Regions from separate parts of the Staphylococcus schleiferi genome, predicted to be linked through region 4. Evidence: riboswitches for the same ligand, from Rfam matches in the RefSeq annotation. Region 4 holds a riboswitch; each other region holds the start of a gene.
The links. Region 4 has a riboswitch for S-adenosylmethionine ahead of MUA40_RS09625 (LLM class flavin-dependent oxidoreductase). Riboswitches for the same ligand answer to the same signal wherever they lie in the genome.

Region 1 (3,668 bases), 970 kb from region 4:
TCTTTCTGTACCCGCTAATTTTGATGTAAAGCCGCTCAAGAAGTGATACATCGCTTGATCTTTATTTAATTTAGAGATAGGTGGTAAAACACCAAATGCATCCGCTGTCAAAAAGATAATTGTATTTGGATGAGATGCTTTAGAAGGGAGCACAATATTATCGATATGGTCAATCGGGTAAGCAGCGCGTGTGTTTTCAGTATAATGATTATCATCAAAGTCAATATATCCATGTGTATCAACCACTAAATTTTCAAGTACAGTACCATATCGAATCGCATTGAAAATTTGTGGCTCTTTTTCAGCTGATAAATTAATCGCTTTCGCATAGCAGCCTCCCTCAATATTGAAAACACCGTTCTCGTTCCAACCGTGTTCGTCATCACCAATGAGTTTACGATTTGGGTCTGCTGACAATGTTGTTTTACCTGTTCCAGATAGTCCAAAGAACAGAGCGACATCACCTTTACCTCCAACATTTGCTGAACAATGCATGCTCATAATATCATGTTTTGGTAATAAATAGTTCATGACAGAAAAGACTGATTTTTTCATTTCACCCGCATATTCTGTGCCGCCAATTAAAATTGTTTTATGCTTAAAAGAAATAATAACAAAAGTTTCTGAGCGTGTACCATCGATTTTTGGGTCTGCCTTAAAGTGAGGTGCAGAAATTAATGTAAAATCTGCTTTGATTTTTGAAGCTTCTTCTTTAGAAGTTGGTTTAATAAACATATTTTGTGCAAATAAATTATGCCATGCGAATTCATTAACTACTGTCAGTTTAAGTTGTGAATTTGAATCACTTCCTGCATAGCCATTAAAAACAAACAATTCTTCTTTGTCATTTAAGTAATCAATAACTTTATGGTAGAGATTGAGAAATTTTTCTTCAGAAATCGGTTGATTGATTGACCCCCAATCGATATCGTCTTTTACCTGTGGATTGTCTACAATAAATTTATCTTTAGGTGAGCGCCCCGTGTATTCACCCGTTTTCGCATTGATGGCACCGAGTTCTGTTAACTCTGCTTCATCACGCTTTAAGATTTTGTTATAAAGTTCGGTTGTTGTAAGTTGAAAATGTGAACTTGGCTTATCGATTAATGCCTCTAACGCACTAGTATTGAATGACATGATCTAATCCCCTCCGAATTTTGTTGAATGTAAGCCTTTACAATTTAAGAGTATAACATATTAGAGAAATAATCCCTACTATATTTAAGGGGAAATAACAGATTTTAGATTAAATATTTATTTTTACGTATTATGACTATGACTTCAGCGTTAAATTCATCGAAAGTTTCAATGGTTCACTCAAATTTATCATTTTTTTAGTGGCTTCTTACATGAATATCGATGTATTCAACATCAACCTTATAGATAGGAAAGGTTTTTAGAAGTGATTTGTGCATAAGTACGAAATTGACAGACTGATAAAAGTTATGTAATATAGTGCTAACGGATTCTCTTATCCTGAGTGGTGGAGGGACATGGACCCAATGAAACCCAGCAACCTCTTTTAACGAAGAAAGGTGCCAAACCGTTTGCAGACAAATATGGTCTGAACGATAAGAGCGAATGGACGTTAGAGCCTTCACTCTATTTTATAGTGTTGAAAGGCTCTTTTTTTATTGAGCTCAGAGAGAGAATGTTCGTAATCCATTATATAAAGGAGTTTATTATGACATACAACAGACGCTTATTTACTTCAGAATCAGTAACAGAAGGTCATCCTGATAAAATTGCAGACCAGATTTCTGATGCAATTTTGGATGAAATTTTGAAAGGAGATAAAAATGCACGTGTCGCTTGTGAGACGACAGTGACGACAGGTATGGCCTTAATCGCGGGTGAGATTTCTACTTCCACTTATGTAGATATTCCAAAAGTCGTACGCGAAACAGTTAAAGAGATTGGCTATACACGTGCGAAGTATGGTTACGACTATAAAACAATGTCTGTTTTAACAGCGATAGATGAACAATCACCTGATATTGCACAAGGTGTCGATCGCGCTTTAGAATATCGTGATGAAATGAATGACGAAGAGTTAAATACAGGTGCTGGCGATCAAGGCTTGATGTTCGGTTTTGCGACAAATGAAACAGATACACTCATGCCATTACCAATTGACCTGTCACATAAATTATCGAAACGTTTATCAGAAGTCCGTAAAAATGGAACTTTAGATTATTTACGACCAGACGGTAAAGTCCAAGTGACGGTTGAATATGATGAACAAAATCAACCCAAACGTATTGATACAATTGTTGTATCTTCACAACATCACGAAGAAATTGAATTAGAAAAAATCCAAAATGACATTAAAGAGTATGTTATTTATCCAACAGTAGACCCAAGCTTATTAGATGAAGAGACTAAATTTTTCATTAATCCAACAGGGCGTTTTGTCATTGGTGGTCCACAAGGTGACGCAGGCTTAACTGGCCGTAAAATTATTGTGGATACTTACGGTGGTTATGCCCGTCATGGTGGGGGTGCTTTTTCAGGAAAAGATCCTACAAAAGTCGACCGTTCTGCAGCCTACGCAGCGCGCTATGTCGCAAAAAACATTGTAGCTGCACAACTTGCGGATAAATGTGAAGTGCAACTTGCCTACGCTATTGGTGTCGCTCAGCCCGTTTCTATCGCTATCGATACATTTGGCACAGGAAAAGTCAGTGAGGATACTTTAATTCAAGCCGTACGTGATCACTTTGATTTAAGACCTGCTGGAATTATTAAAATGCTTGATTTACAACGCCCAATCTATAAACAAACAGCCGCATATGGTCACTTTGGTCGAAATGATGTGCAATTACCTTGGGAAAAAACAGATAAAATTGAATTATTAAAAGAAGCGGTTTCTGCTTTACAATAAATTTTATTGCTTTAACTATCGCTAATTTTATAGTTATTTAATATAATAGAAATAACTGTAGAAATGTAGATAAAAGGAAGGTATTGCAAATGACACAATTTGGTCCAATCGAAATAGGCCTCATTGCTGCTATTGTAATTGCAGCATTATTCTTTATTTTGTTTTTGATAGCGCTCAAAAGTAAAAAGAAAGCGAAAGAAAGTTACGCAAGTCAATATCAAACGAAGCAAGATCAACTGACTCATGAGCATGAAGAAGAGCTTGAAAAAGTTCGAATTGAAAAGAAAAAAGCGGACACGCAACATAAAGAAGAATATGAAACAATGCTTTCTTCAAAAAATAGAGAAATTGATGCATTAAAATTATTTTCAAAAAATAGTAGTGAATATGTGACAGATATGCGTTTACTTGGAATACGTGAAAGATTAGTCAAAGAAAAACGTATTCGACCAGAAGATATGCATATCATGGCCAATATCTTTTTACCCACTAATGATTTAGAGGATATTACACGTATTAGTCATCTCGTTTTGACACGTACAGGCCTTTATATTATTGATTCTGAACTTTTAAAAGGTCATGTATATCAAGGCGTAAGTCAAAATCAATTTTCAGAAAATCCAATGTTAGAGCAAGTTTTCAAAACATTAGATTTAGATCCATCAACACCACAAATGGTTGTGCTGGACCAACAAGATGGTGAACAAAATGCACTTTCAATCAAAGATTATACAAAACAAATCAATCATATTGAGCAAGTTGCGACACAATTGCAACGTCAATT
Region 2 (3,668 bases), 1.3 Mb from region 4:
GAAACATAAGAAGGTCTAGAAGTATAGACCACGTTTGTTTCATAAATATCACCCATTGTTAAGCGGGGTGCGTGATTATTTTGTACCGTCATTTATAACTTCTCCCTTTTAATTTGATGCTCCTTTTGAATTGTAGCTAAGAGATCTCTATCTTGAATTAATGTAGCCCCCATTAATGCAATGATCTTTGCACCTCTTATCAGTGCTTTATCCCCCATTGGACTTGCAGCAGCTTCTCTAAATCGATGGGTATGCCCCACCAAGCTTCTTGGCCCAATTTTGACATGTGGGTGTATCGTTGGTACAACATGGCTGACATTCCCCGTGTCCGTTGAACCATACCCAAAATCATCATGACTTACCTCTTCCCCTAGTTCTGTTGCATATTGTTCAAATAACAAATCGAGTTCTGGTGATTTCACAAACTCATTGACGCCATTTTGAATAGGCTCAAACTCAAAATCACAACTCATTTGTATCGCTGCCCCCTTAGCGATATCATGAACACGTCCAGTGAGAACATCCAATTCCTTTCGTGTCGTCGCACGCGTATAAAAACGTGCATGTGTGAAATCTGGAATGATATTCGCGGCCTTGCCACCATCTAAAATTACGCCATGTACGCGCTCAGTCTTTTTAATATGCTGACGAATTTGTGCAACACCATTAAAAAAACTAATCATCGCATCTAAAGCGTTACGTGCTTCATAAGCATTCTCTGAAGCATGCGCACTTTTACCATAAAATTTAATATCTAGTACATCTACCGCAAGTGTGTGATTGGTTGGATATGTTTCATTACCTGGATGTACCATTAACGCAACATCTACATCGTCAAATATGCCTTCTTTAACATAACTCGCTTTGGCACTTCCATTTTCTCCGCCTTCTTCAGCTGGGCAACCGAAGATGACGACTTTCCCACCGATTTCTTCGACGACCTGCTTAAGTGCTGTACCTGCTAAGACACTCGCTGTACCGATAATGTTATGACCACAGGCATGACCTAATCCTGGAAGTGCATCATATTCAGCAAGATAGCTGATTGTAGGCCCTTCCTTTGCCGATTCATAAGTGGCTATAAATCCAGTTGAATGACCTGCAATGTCGCGCTCAACTTCGAAACCACACTCAATTAAATGATCAATGAGCAATCTCGAAGCAAATAACTCTTCATTTCCAATCTCAGGTCTTTCATGAATTTGATGACTCATATCAATGTATTTCAATCTGTTGTTATCTATATAATCTAAAATCCGTTGTCTCACTGATACCAAATTAAAACTCCTTCCAAACAAAAAAGTTATCATCCTATACTATCAACACATATGTTTTCAAGTGTGGTTGATGTACGCCGGTGATAACATCTTTGTCGTTTTTATCTTTCAGCCCATTATAGACTGTTGGATTTAGCACCTTTATCGCTTTACGATGAGGTTGCAGGGCTTCGTAGGGCCAATTCCCTCCACCACTCTTGATAAATATTTATTAAATTTGTACTTATTTTATCGGATTTAGGACAATTTGTCATGTATTTTTTACAGATAAATCAAAAATTTCTATCTTATTTTTTGTATAACTGAGTAATTAGCTCAGTTTTTTTACTTTCAATCATCCTAATTTGTGTTAAAATGAAATTACACATGAAGGAGGTTTGTACAAATGCCAAAAATGAACGTTGAAAGTTTTAACTTGGATCACACTAAAGTGGTTGCGCCTTATATTCGCTTGGCTGGTAAAATGAAAGGAATTAACGGAGATGAAATTTATAAATATGACATTCGTTTCAAGCAGCCAAATAAAGCGCACATGGACATGCCTGGATTGCATTCTCTAGAGCATTTGATGGCTGAGAATATTAGAAACCATACAGATAAAGTGGTTGATTTAAGTCCGATGGGTTGCCAAACTGGTTTTTATGTTTCTTTTATCAATCATGATGATTATGACGATGTATTAAATATTATTGAAAAAACAATACAAGATGTACTTGAGGCAAAAGAAGTTCCTGCTTGCAATGAATTACAATGTGGTTGGGCTGCTTCACATTCTTTAGAGGGCGCTCAAGCAATTGCACAATCATTTTTAGATAAACGTGACCAATGGCATGATGTTTTTGGAACAGGTGCACACGTATAAATATAAAGTCACGTTTTAAAATAGAATGACGATATGAAAATAATGATAAATCGCTTTGACTGAACAAAAGGCATTCCAAATTGTGTGTGATACACAACTTGAAATGCCTTTTTAAAGTTTACAATTATAATTTTTTAATGAGATACATGAAAAGGAATTGAAGCGGTAGTCTACCGTATCTTGCCGTGTCTGATAATTCTTTATCACCAAGCGGCAATCGACGTCGTGCCATATAAATATTTGCTGGAAAAACAGATAATAAGAAATAGTTAATCCAACGTTTCAATGCATCAGATGGACGCGCCAAAAGTAGCTTTATGCCTATCCATATTTCACATACGCCTGTAACTAGCACAGCAGCCTTTTTGAATGGTAAATAATGAGGTACAATATTTCTGAATCGACGTTCTCTCGTAAAATGTAAAACACCAATAATCAAAAATCCAATACCTATTAAAATGCGACCTACTTTTTTCATCTCAACACCCTTTATTCAGTAATGATAGTATGAATTAATTTCGGCTGTGATGCTTGTTCTAAGATTGTAATATTATCATACAATTTTTCTTTTACTGCTTCAACATCCTGTGTATTCGCATGAATCGTTAATAGAGATTCTCCTTCTTCGACACGGTCACCTATTTTTTTATTCAAAACGAGTCCTACAGCAAGATCAATCTCATCTTCTTTCGTTTGGCGTCCTGCCCCTAACATCATAGATGCAATACCAATTTCATTTGCAATCATTTCTGCAACAACACCAGATTGTTTTGCAGGTAATTCGAATTGATATTGTGCTGTTGGCAATTGTGATGGATCATCAACGATAGTTGCGTCGCCACCTTGATTACTTAAAAATGTTTTGAATTTCTCTAAGGCTTTACCATTTTCAATGACTTCTTTTAACATTTCGCGTGCTTCTTCTAAATTGCTCGCTTTTTGAGCTAATACCACCATTTGTGAACCGAGTGTCAAAACAAGTTCGGTTAAATCTTCTGGTCCTTCTCCTTTTAACGTGTCAATCGCTTCTTTTAATTCTAAAGCATTCCCGATTGCAAAGCCGAGAGGTTGACTCATGTCAGAAATGATTGCCATTGTTTGACGTCCCACTTGATTTCCAATTTTAACCATCGCATGTGCTAAAGCTTCTGCATCTTCCACTGTTTTCATAAAGGCACCATTACCTGTTTTAACATCAAGTACAATCGCATCCGCACCTGCAGCAATCTTCTTACTCATAATTGAAGATGCAATTAAAGGAATTGAATTCACTGTACCTGTAACATCGCGCAAAGCATAGATTTTTTTATCAGCTGGTGTCAGATTACCTGTTTGACCTATTACAGCCACATGATCTTCATTCACAAGTCGTACAAATTCATCTTCAGATATTTCAACATGGAATCCTTTAACTGATTCCAATTTATCTATCGTACCGCCTGTATGACCTAAACCACGTCCACTCATTTTAGCTACAGGAACATCTAACGCAGCAACTAACGGTGCCAATACAAGCGTCGTTGTATCAC
Region 3 (3,668 bases), 810 kb from region 4:
GTTTTCAACAATGCGTGATTTGACTGCAGGGGTAGTCTCAAAATCGTACGCTTTAGATTATTTACTGCCAAAACACGTGGCAGAGGCACATCGAAAAGGGGAAATACACTTTCATGATTTAGATTATCACCCATTTCAGCCGTTAACAAATTGTTGTTTAATCGATGCTAAAGGGATGTTGGCGCAAGGCTTTCAAATTGGCAATGCGCAAGTCACATCTCCTAAATCGATACAAACAGCAGCGGCACAACTCGTTCAAATTATTGCGAATGTATCGAGCAGCCAATACGGGGGTTGCACAATTGATCGAGTAGATGAATTATTAAGTACATATGCGAAATATAACGAACAAAAACATCGTGATATTGCGCAACAATTTGTAGACGAAGCGCATATTGAAACTTATGTCGATCAACGTGTGACACAAGATATTAGTGATGCGATTGAAAGTCTAGAATATGAAATCAATACATTATATACATCTAACGGACAGACCCCTTTTGTGACTTTAGGCTTTGGCCTTGGTACGGACGAACTCAGTCGCAAAGTCCAAACAGCAATTTTAAAAACACGGATTAAAGGGTTAGGTAAAGATCGAATCACAGCCATCTTCCCAAAACTCGTCTTTTCAATAAAAAAAGGAACGAATTTGGCACCATCAGATCCAAACTATGATATTAAGCAACTAGCTTTAAAATGCTCTATGAAACGCATGTATCCAGATATTTTAAATTACGATAAAACGGTAGAGTTGCTTGGTGATTTTAAAGCACCTATGGGTTGTCGCTCATTTTTACCGGCTTGGCAAAATGAAAATGGTGAATATGAAAATAGTGGCCGCTGTAATTTAGGTGTCGTCACTTTAAATGTGCCACGTATTGCGATTGAATCAGAAGGCGATATTGAACGTTTTTGGATTTTATTTGATGAACGGATGCAAGTGCTACATGATGCATTGGCTTATCGTATTGAACGTGTGAAAGAAGCCGTGCCAAATAATGCGCCAATTTTATACAAACGCGGTGCTTTTAAATATCGTCTTGATGAAAACGATTCAGTGGATGCTTTGTTTAATAAGCAACGTGCGACTGTCTCTATGGGATACATTGGACTTTATGAAGCAGCAACAGTGTTCTTTGGACCTAACTGGGAAACTAACGCAAATGCGAAAGCTTTTACACTTGAAATTTTAAAACGGATGCAAGCATATCAATATAGTTGGACTGAAATGCATGACATTTGGTTTAGTATTTATAGCACACCAAGTGAGTCTTTGACAGATCGCTTTTGCCGTTTAGACTACGAGGCGTTTGGTTCGATTCCTGATATTACAGATAAAGGTTATTATCAAAACTCATTTCATTATGATGTGCGGAAAGACGTGACACCGTTCGAAAAATTAGATTTTGAAAAAGATTATCCGCATTTTGCAAGCGGTGGCTATATTCATTATTGTGAATATCCTAAATTAGACCATAATGTGAAAGCGCTTGAAGCGGTGTGGGATTATTCATATGATCGCGTGAGCTATTTAGGTACAAATATCCCAATCGATCGTTGTTATGACTGTGGTTTCGAGGGAGACTTTGAAACAACTGAAAAAGGTTATAGTTGCCCACATTGCGGAAACCATAACCCTGAAACGGTTGATGTTGTTAAACGGACATGCGGTTATTTAGGTAACCCTGTACAACGACCAATGATTGAAGGGCGTCATAAAGAAATGTGCGCGCGCGTGAAACATATGAAAGCGAATCCCTCATGATTGCACAAAAAATAAAAAAAGGTGCAGGTTATATTGCTAAAATCGAATACCAAAGCTTCGTCGATGGAGAAGGTGTACGTTGTAGTGTCTATGTTTCAGGTTGCCCGTTTTTATGCGAAGGTTGTTACAATGTGGCAGCCCAAAATTTTCGATATGGTGAACGGGCAACGGAAACATTGATATCGGAAGTGTTAGATGCGTGTGCGCCGGAATATATTTCAGGATTAAGCATTTTAGGGGGCGAACCTTTTTGTAATTTAGATATCGTTATACCATTAGTACGTGCTTTTCGAAAACGCTACGGTAGCCGGAAATCAATTTGGGTTTGGACAGGCTTTTTATTTGAGTACTTATGGTTTGCACATGATGAACGGACTGCGTTATTAAAACAGATTGATGTCATTGTAGACGGGATGTTCATTCAAAAATTATATCAACCTAATTTGCCCTATAAAGGGTCATTAAATCAACGTGTCATTGACGTCCATCAATTTATTAAAACCGAGATGATTAGTCAGTCGATTTACATCGAATAAACGGACTGCGTGTTGATACTCACAAATGTGATTTTTTCAAATTTTTGCAATTTGTAAGAAAATTCGGATTTGTATATTGACATCGTTAAGGATGTTAGATAGACTTGTTGTATCATTAAAAGCCAATAAAACACCCGCACGGTTATTGTATTGGCCGTTCTATTTGCGCGATACATCTTGCATTTTAACAATTGAATCATACTTATCAAGATTGGTGGAGGGACAGGCCCTTTGAAACCAGGCAACCTATTCAGTTAGGTGCTAATTCCTGCAGGTGATTTAACCTGAGAGATAAGTCTTCTAGTAAAAGTCTATCTTTATCAGGTAGGCTTTTATTTTTTTATTAATAGGGGGAATGTCAAATGACAAGTGATTTTAAATTTGAAACGTTGCAATTGCACTCAGGACAAGAAGTCGATGAAAGTAGCCATTCACGTGCTTTACCGATCTATCAAACAACATCTTTTACTTTTGATGATACGGCACATGCGGCGAATTTATTCGGCTTAGATGAACTTGGGAATATTTATACACGCCTGATGAATCCTACGACGAACGTACTTGAAACACGTGTGGCTGAACTTGAAGGGGGTGTCGCTGGTGTAGCGGTTGCTTCAGGTATGGCAGCTATCACATATGCGATTCAAGCTGTTGCACAGAAAGGCGATCATATCGTAGCCAGTTCTACATTATATGGTGGGACACATACACTTTTCACACATACGTTACCTAAATATGGGATTGATGTCACATTAGTAGATACGAAAGATGTCAGCAATATAGAAAATGCGCTTCAAGAGAATACGAAGGCATTATTTGTAGAAACGATTGGGAATCCAGAAGGTAATGTCGAGGATTTCGATGCACTTGCAGCAATTACAAAAGCGCAAGGTATACCACTTATTGTTGATAATACATTTGCGACACCTTATCTTTTACGTCCGATTGAATATGGCGCGAATATTGTTGTTCACTCTGCGACCAAATTTATTGGTGGGCACGGAACATCGATGGGTGGTGTCATTGTTGATGCAGGTAACTTTAACTGGGATAATGGCAAGTTTCCAGGATTAAGTGAACCCGATCCATCTTATCACGGTTTAGTGTTCAGTGAAAAATTTGGAGAAGCCGCACTTGCTTTTAAAATTCGTACAACAATTTTAAGAGATACAGGGGCAGCGATTTCACCATTCAATGCATTTTTACTAACGCAAGGCTTAGAGACACTTTCATTACGATTAGAACGACATGTCGAAAATGCTGAAAAAGTTGCACAATGTCTTGAAAAGCATGATAAAGTCGCATGGGTTAAATATGCGGGTTTACCGACGAGTGAATATTACGCGTTAAAAGAGAAGTATTTACCA
Region 4 (3,668 bases):
TTTGTACTTGTAAAGACCACTACGATGTAACATCAAGTCTTTCAACGTAATTTTCGGTGTCGTTTCAAAATGAGGTAAATATTGATCCACGTCATCGTTAATATTAATTTTGTCGTCTAATTCGAGTTTTTTAACCATCATTCCTGTTAAAAACTTTTGAGCTGAACCAATCAAGTAAAGGGTATTAGGATTATTCGGTTTCCCGTTCTCTAAATCTTGAAATCCATAGCCTTTGTTCATCTTTAACTTACCATTTTCGAAAACAGCGATAGAACCGTTAAATTGCACATTTTTTAAATACTGGTCAATTTGGGTATAATTCAGATTCTTTTGATCAAGTACCGTTTTTAAGCGAGGAATATGATCCATATTCTCAATGCTATTTTTCTTTTTCTCTTGCTGACTCGCTTGAAAATTTGTCAGCTCTTGTTCATGCTGCTTTTTAAAATAACGGTATAAACTCAAACTGCCTATTAATATGACTAATGCAACAAAACAAACGAATACGTTCACTAATAATGATTTATTTTTTTTATTCACTCTCGTTTTACTCCTCTTATAATCATTAGACAAGTTCCAGATTTAGACATCATCGATTGCAGTTATGATAAACCTGTCTCAATCTAAAACTTGGTATTCGGCCACTGTTCAATAAGAGAAAGTGAACATCTCCCCATCATTGAGCTATGACTGGACAATATAGAGTTTACCACGAACATAATACTTTGCAAAAATATTTAATGATTTTATTGTCCACTATGATTATTTTACACATTAAAAGCTTTATAAATCCGAAGTATTAATGTCTGAAAAAATGATAAATTTTAAGGAAGCACATTGAGTGAATGAACCTAACTTTATATACATTATTATTTCAAAGCATATACAAGAACATTTTTATCTATTTAAAATAAAAAAGCTGAGACAATTTTTTCTGCCTCAGCCTCAATCGTTTAGTTTCTTGGTTCACCGTGTACAAGGATGCTACTTAATAAGTCAAATACTTTTTTGATAAAACCGAAAATGTCAGCCATTTCTTTCATCTCCTTTTATTTGATTACATTTTTATTGTAATACCTCTTTCTAAAAATTTGTTACTTTTTGCGTAAATGGTTTATTTTAATTCCTAAGTGTAATAAATTTTTCTTTATGTTTAATCGCTTAATATTATTTTTACTATATATTTACCTTATTTTAAAATGCAATACAGTTTCTTTAAAACCCTCCTATACACAATTCATTTCAAATTTAAGTATGAATGCTTTAACTTCTATTTCAGTTTTTACAATCTTTAATATTTAATATTATTAGTAATTTGATAAGTATAGTTGACTTTTTAAAAGACACCCACTAAAATGCAAAATATATTATTTTCAGAAAATTCATATAAAACTTATCCAGAGAAGCGGAGGGACTGGCCCTATGAAGCTTCGGCAACAGGCTACGGCACTGTGCCAATTCCAGTAACTGATACGGTCTTCGTATCGGTTAGAAGATAAGATTACATGGCAATACTTCTTATCTTTCCAATAAAGAAGTATTGTTTTTATTTTTTAGGGGGTCTTTTTATGTCAAAGAAACAAATACATTTAAACGGTTTTGTCCAACAGTCTCCATCACCGCATTCCATAGGTTTATGGAAACACGAAAAAGATAAAGGGCATCTTCATGGAGATATCGAATATTGGACGCATCTTGCGCAAACACTCGAAAAAGGAAAGTTTGATGCCCTTTTTATGGCTGACGTTTTAGGGACTTATAGTGTTTATGAAAATTCTCATAGGGCTGCCACAAAATATGCAGTTCAATTTCCTGCTTATGATCCTATTGCAACGATTTCAGCAATGGCAGCAGTTACGAAGCACCTCGGTTTTGCACCTACCGTATCGACAACATATGCAAAACCTTATCAATTAGCGCGACAACTCTCTACACTAGATCACTTATCTAAAGGACGCATCGGATGGAATGTCGTTACCTCTTATTTAGAAAGTGAGGCTGTCAACTTAGGTCTCACAGAGCGCTTGCCAAAAGAAACACGCTATGATCGTGCGGATGAATTTTTAGAAGTCACTTACAAATTATGGGAAAAGAGTTGGGATGACCAAGCTATCGTCAGAGATATTGACAGTGATACATATACTGATCCTGATAAAGTCAACTTAATTCATCACAAAGGCAAGTTTTTCAATGTTCCGGGTCCTCATCTTGTTGATCCTTCACCGCAACGAACACCTGTTATTTTCCAAGCAGGCGCATCTTCACGGGGTCGTGATTTTGCAGCAAAACATGCAGAAGCCGTCTTTACGACTCAGCACTCTTTAGATGCTTGTAAAGCTTATGTCGCGGATGTAAGAGCACGCGCAGAAAAATTCGGGCGTGATAAAAACTCATTGTTATTTTTACCGCTTATTATGCCAATCATTGGAGAAACTGAAGAAGCAGCTGAAGAAAAACATCAAGCATTGGTCGAACTGGTCAGTTATGAAGGAACAGCTGCTTTATTGAGTGGACATACCGGTATTGATTTCTCTCAATACGATCCAGATCAATATCTAGAAAGCATTGAAACCGGTGCGATTCAACATGCTATGGATATGTATACTAAAGACCCAAATCGCAAATGGACGTTGAGAGAAGCGATTAAATTTCATGGCTTAGGGACAGGTCCAGTCCGCTTCGTAGGTACACCTGAAAAGATTGCAGATCAACTGGAAGAATGGATTCGTGATGCTGATGTAGACGGATTTAATGTTGCACAAGCCTATTCTCCGGGCACACTTGAAGAGTTTGTTGAAAAAGTGGTTCCAGTCCTTCAAGAAAGAGGCATTTATCGACAAGATTATGAAGGAGAGACACTTCGAGAAAACCTATTTGGTAAAGGTGCAAAATACATTCGTGAAGATCATCCAGCACGTCAACTTTCAAATTAAAAACTACTGTATTTTTATTTTCTAAAGGGAGGGATTATATGAAAATTTCAGTCTCAAAGCTTGGATTTCCACCTTCATTATTATGGGGCTACGTAGGTGTTTTAATATTTATGATGGGAGACGGTTTAGAAGCCGCATGGATTAGTCCTTATCTTATTGACCATGGTTTGACACTACAACAAGCTGCCTATGTCACTACTGGCTACGGTGTAACCATAGCCATTGCATCATGGTTTTCTGGTGTGTTAGTTGAAATGTTTGGACCACGAAAAGTGATGCTGACAGGTACAGTTATCTATATCATTGGACAAATATTATTCATTAGTTGGGCTTTACCTTCTGAACAGTATTTTTTGATGATTATTACCTATAGTGTACGTGGATTTGGCTATCCTTTATTTGCATATGCTTTTCTCGTATGGATTACATATCGCTCACCTCAACACAAATTAGGAACCGCAGTCGATTGGTTTTGGTTTGTATTTGTAGCAGGAATGTATGTTTTTGGTGCGTATTATTCATCTATTGCTATTAAAGTATTAGGGTATATTGGAACGTTATGGACCGCTTTAATTTGGGTCATCATTGGTGCCCTGTTAGCAATCGTTGCTAACAAAGACATCTTTGTTAAAAATGAAAGTCATTCACATAAAAATAAATGGCAACAACTTTTAGAAGGCTTCACAATCGTTGCATATGAGCCACGCGTCGTCGTTGCATGCTTAGTTCGCGTTA

Region 1: linked by a shared signal. The riboswitch ahead of metK (methionine adenosyltransferase) and the one ahead of MUA40_RS09625 (LLM class flavin-dependent oxidoreductase) in region 4 are both predicted to bind S-adenosylmethionine.
Region 2: linked by a shared signal. The riboswitch ahead of MUA40_RS03480 (M20 family metallopeptidase) and the one ahead of MUA40_RS09625 (LLM class flavin-dependent oxidoreductase) in region 4 are both predicted to bind S-adenosylmethionine.
Region 3: linked by a shared signal. The riboswitch ahead of MUA40_RS01345 (O-acetylhomoserine aminocarboxypropyltransferase/cysteine synthase family protein) and the one ahead of MUA40_RS09625 (LLM class flavin-dependent oxidoreductase) in region 4 are both predicted to bind S-adenosylmethionine.

Annotation. Positions count from the first base shown of each region.
Region 1 covers NZ_CP094712.1:1,060,321-1,063,988, forward strand. The annotation lists gene pckA (phosphoenolpyruvate carboxykinase (ATP)) at 1-1,137, opposite strand, end outside; SAM riboswitch class I at 1,469-1,578, shown strand; gene metK (methionine adenosyltransferase) at 1,685-2,884, shown strand; gene MUA40_RS04980 (nuclease-related domain-containing protein) at 2,974-3,668, shown strand, end outside.
Region 2 covers NZ_CP094712.1:781,365-785,032, reverse strand. The annotation lists gene ldmS (L-aspartate--L-methionine ligase LdmS) at 1-92, opposite strand, end outside; gene MUA40_RS03480 (M20 family metallopeptidase) at 93-1,310, opposite strand; SAM riboswitch class I at 1,376-1,484, opposite strand; gene MUA40_RS03475 (S-ribosylhomocysteine lyase) at 1,663-2,139, shown strand; gene MUA40_RS03470 (DoxX family protein) at 2,264-2,617, opposite strand; gene MUA40_RS03465 (pyrimidine-nucleoside phosphorylase) at 2,629-3,668, opposite strand, start outside.
Region 3 covers NZ_CP094712.1:326,554-330,221, forward strand. The annotation lists gene nrdD (anaerobic ribonucleoside-triphosphate reductase) at 1-1,765, shown strand, start outside; gene nrdG (anaerobic ribonucleoside-triphosphate reductase activating protein) at 1,762-2,301, shown strand; SAM riboswitch class I at 2,501-2,599, shown strand; gene MUA40_RS01345 (O-acetylhomoserine aminocarboxypropyltransferase/cysteine synthase family protein) at 2,664-3,668, shown strand, end outside.
Region 4 covers NZ_CP094712.1:2,033,294-2,036,961, forward strand. The annotation lists gene MUA40_RS09620 (serine hydrolase domain-containing protein) at 1-540, opposite strand, end outside; SAM riboswitch class I at 1,391-1,502, shown strand; gene MUA40_RS09625 (LLM class flavin-dependent oxidoreductase) at 1,569-2,933, shown strand; gene MUA40_RS09630 (MFS transporter) at 2,972-3,668, shown strand, end outside.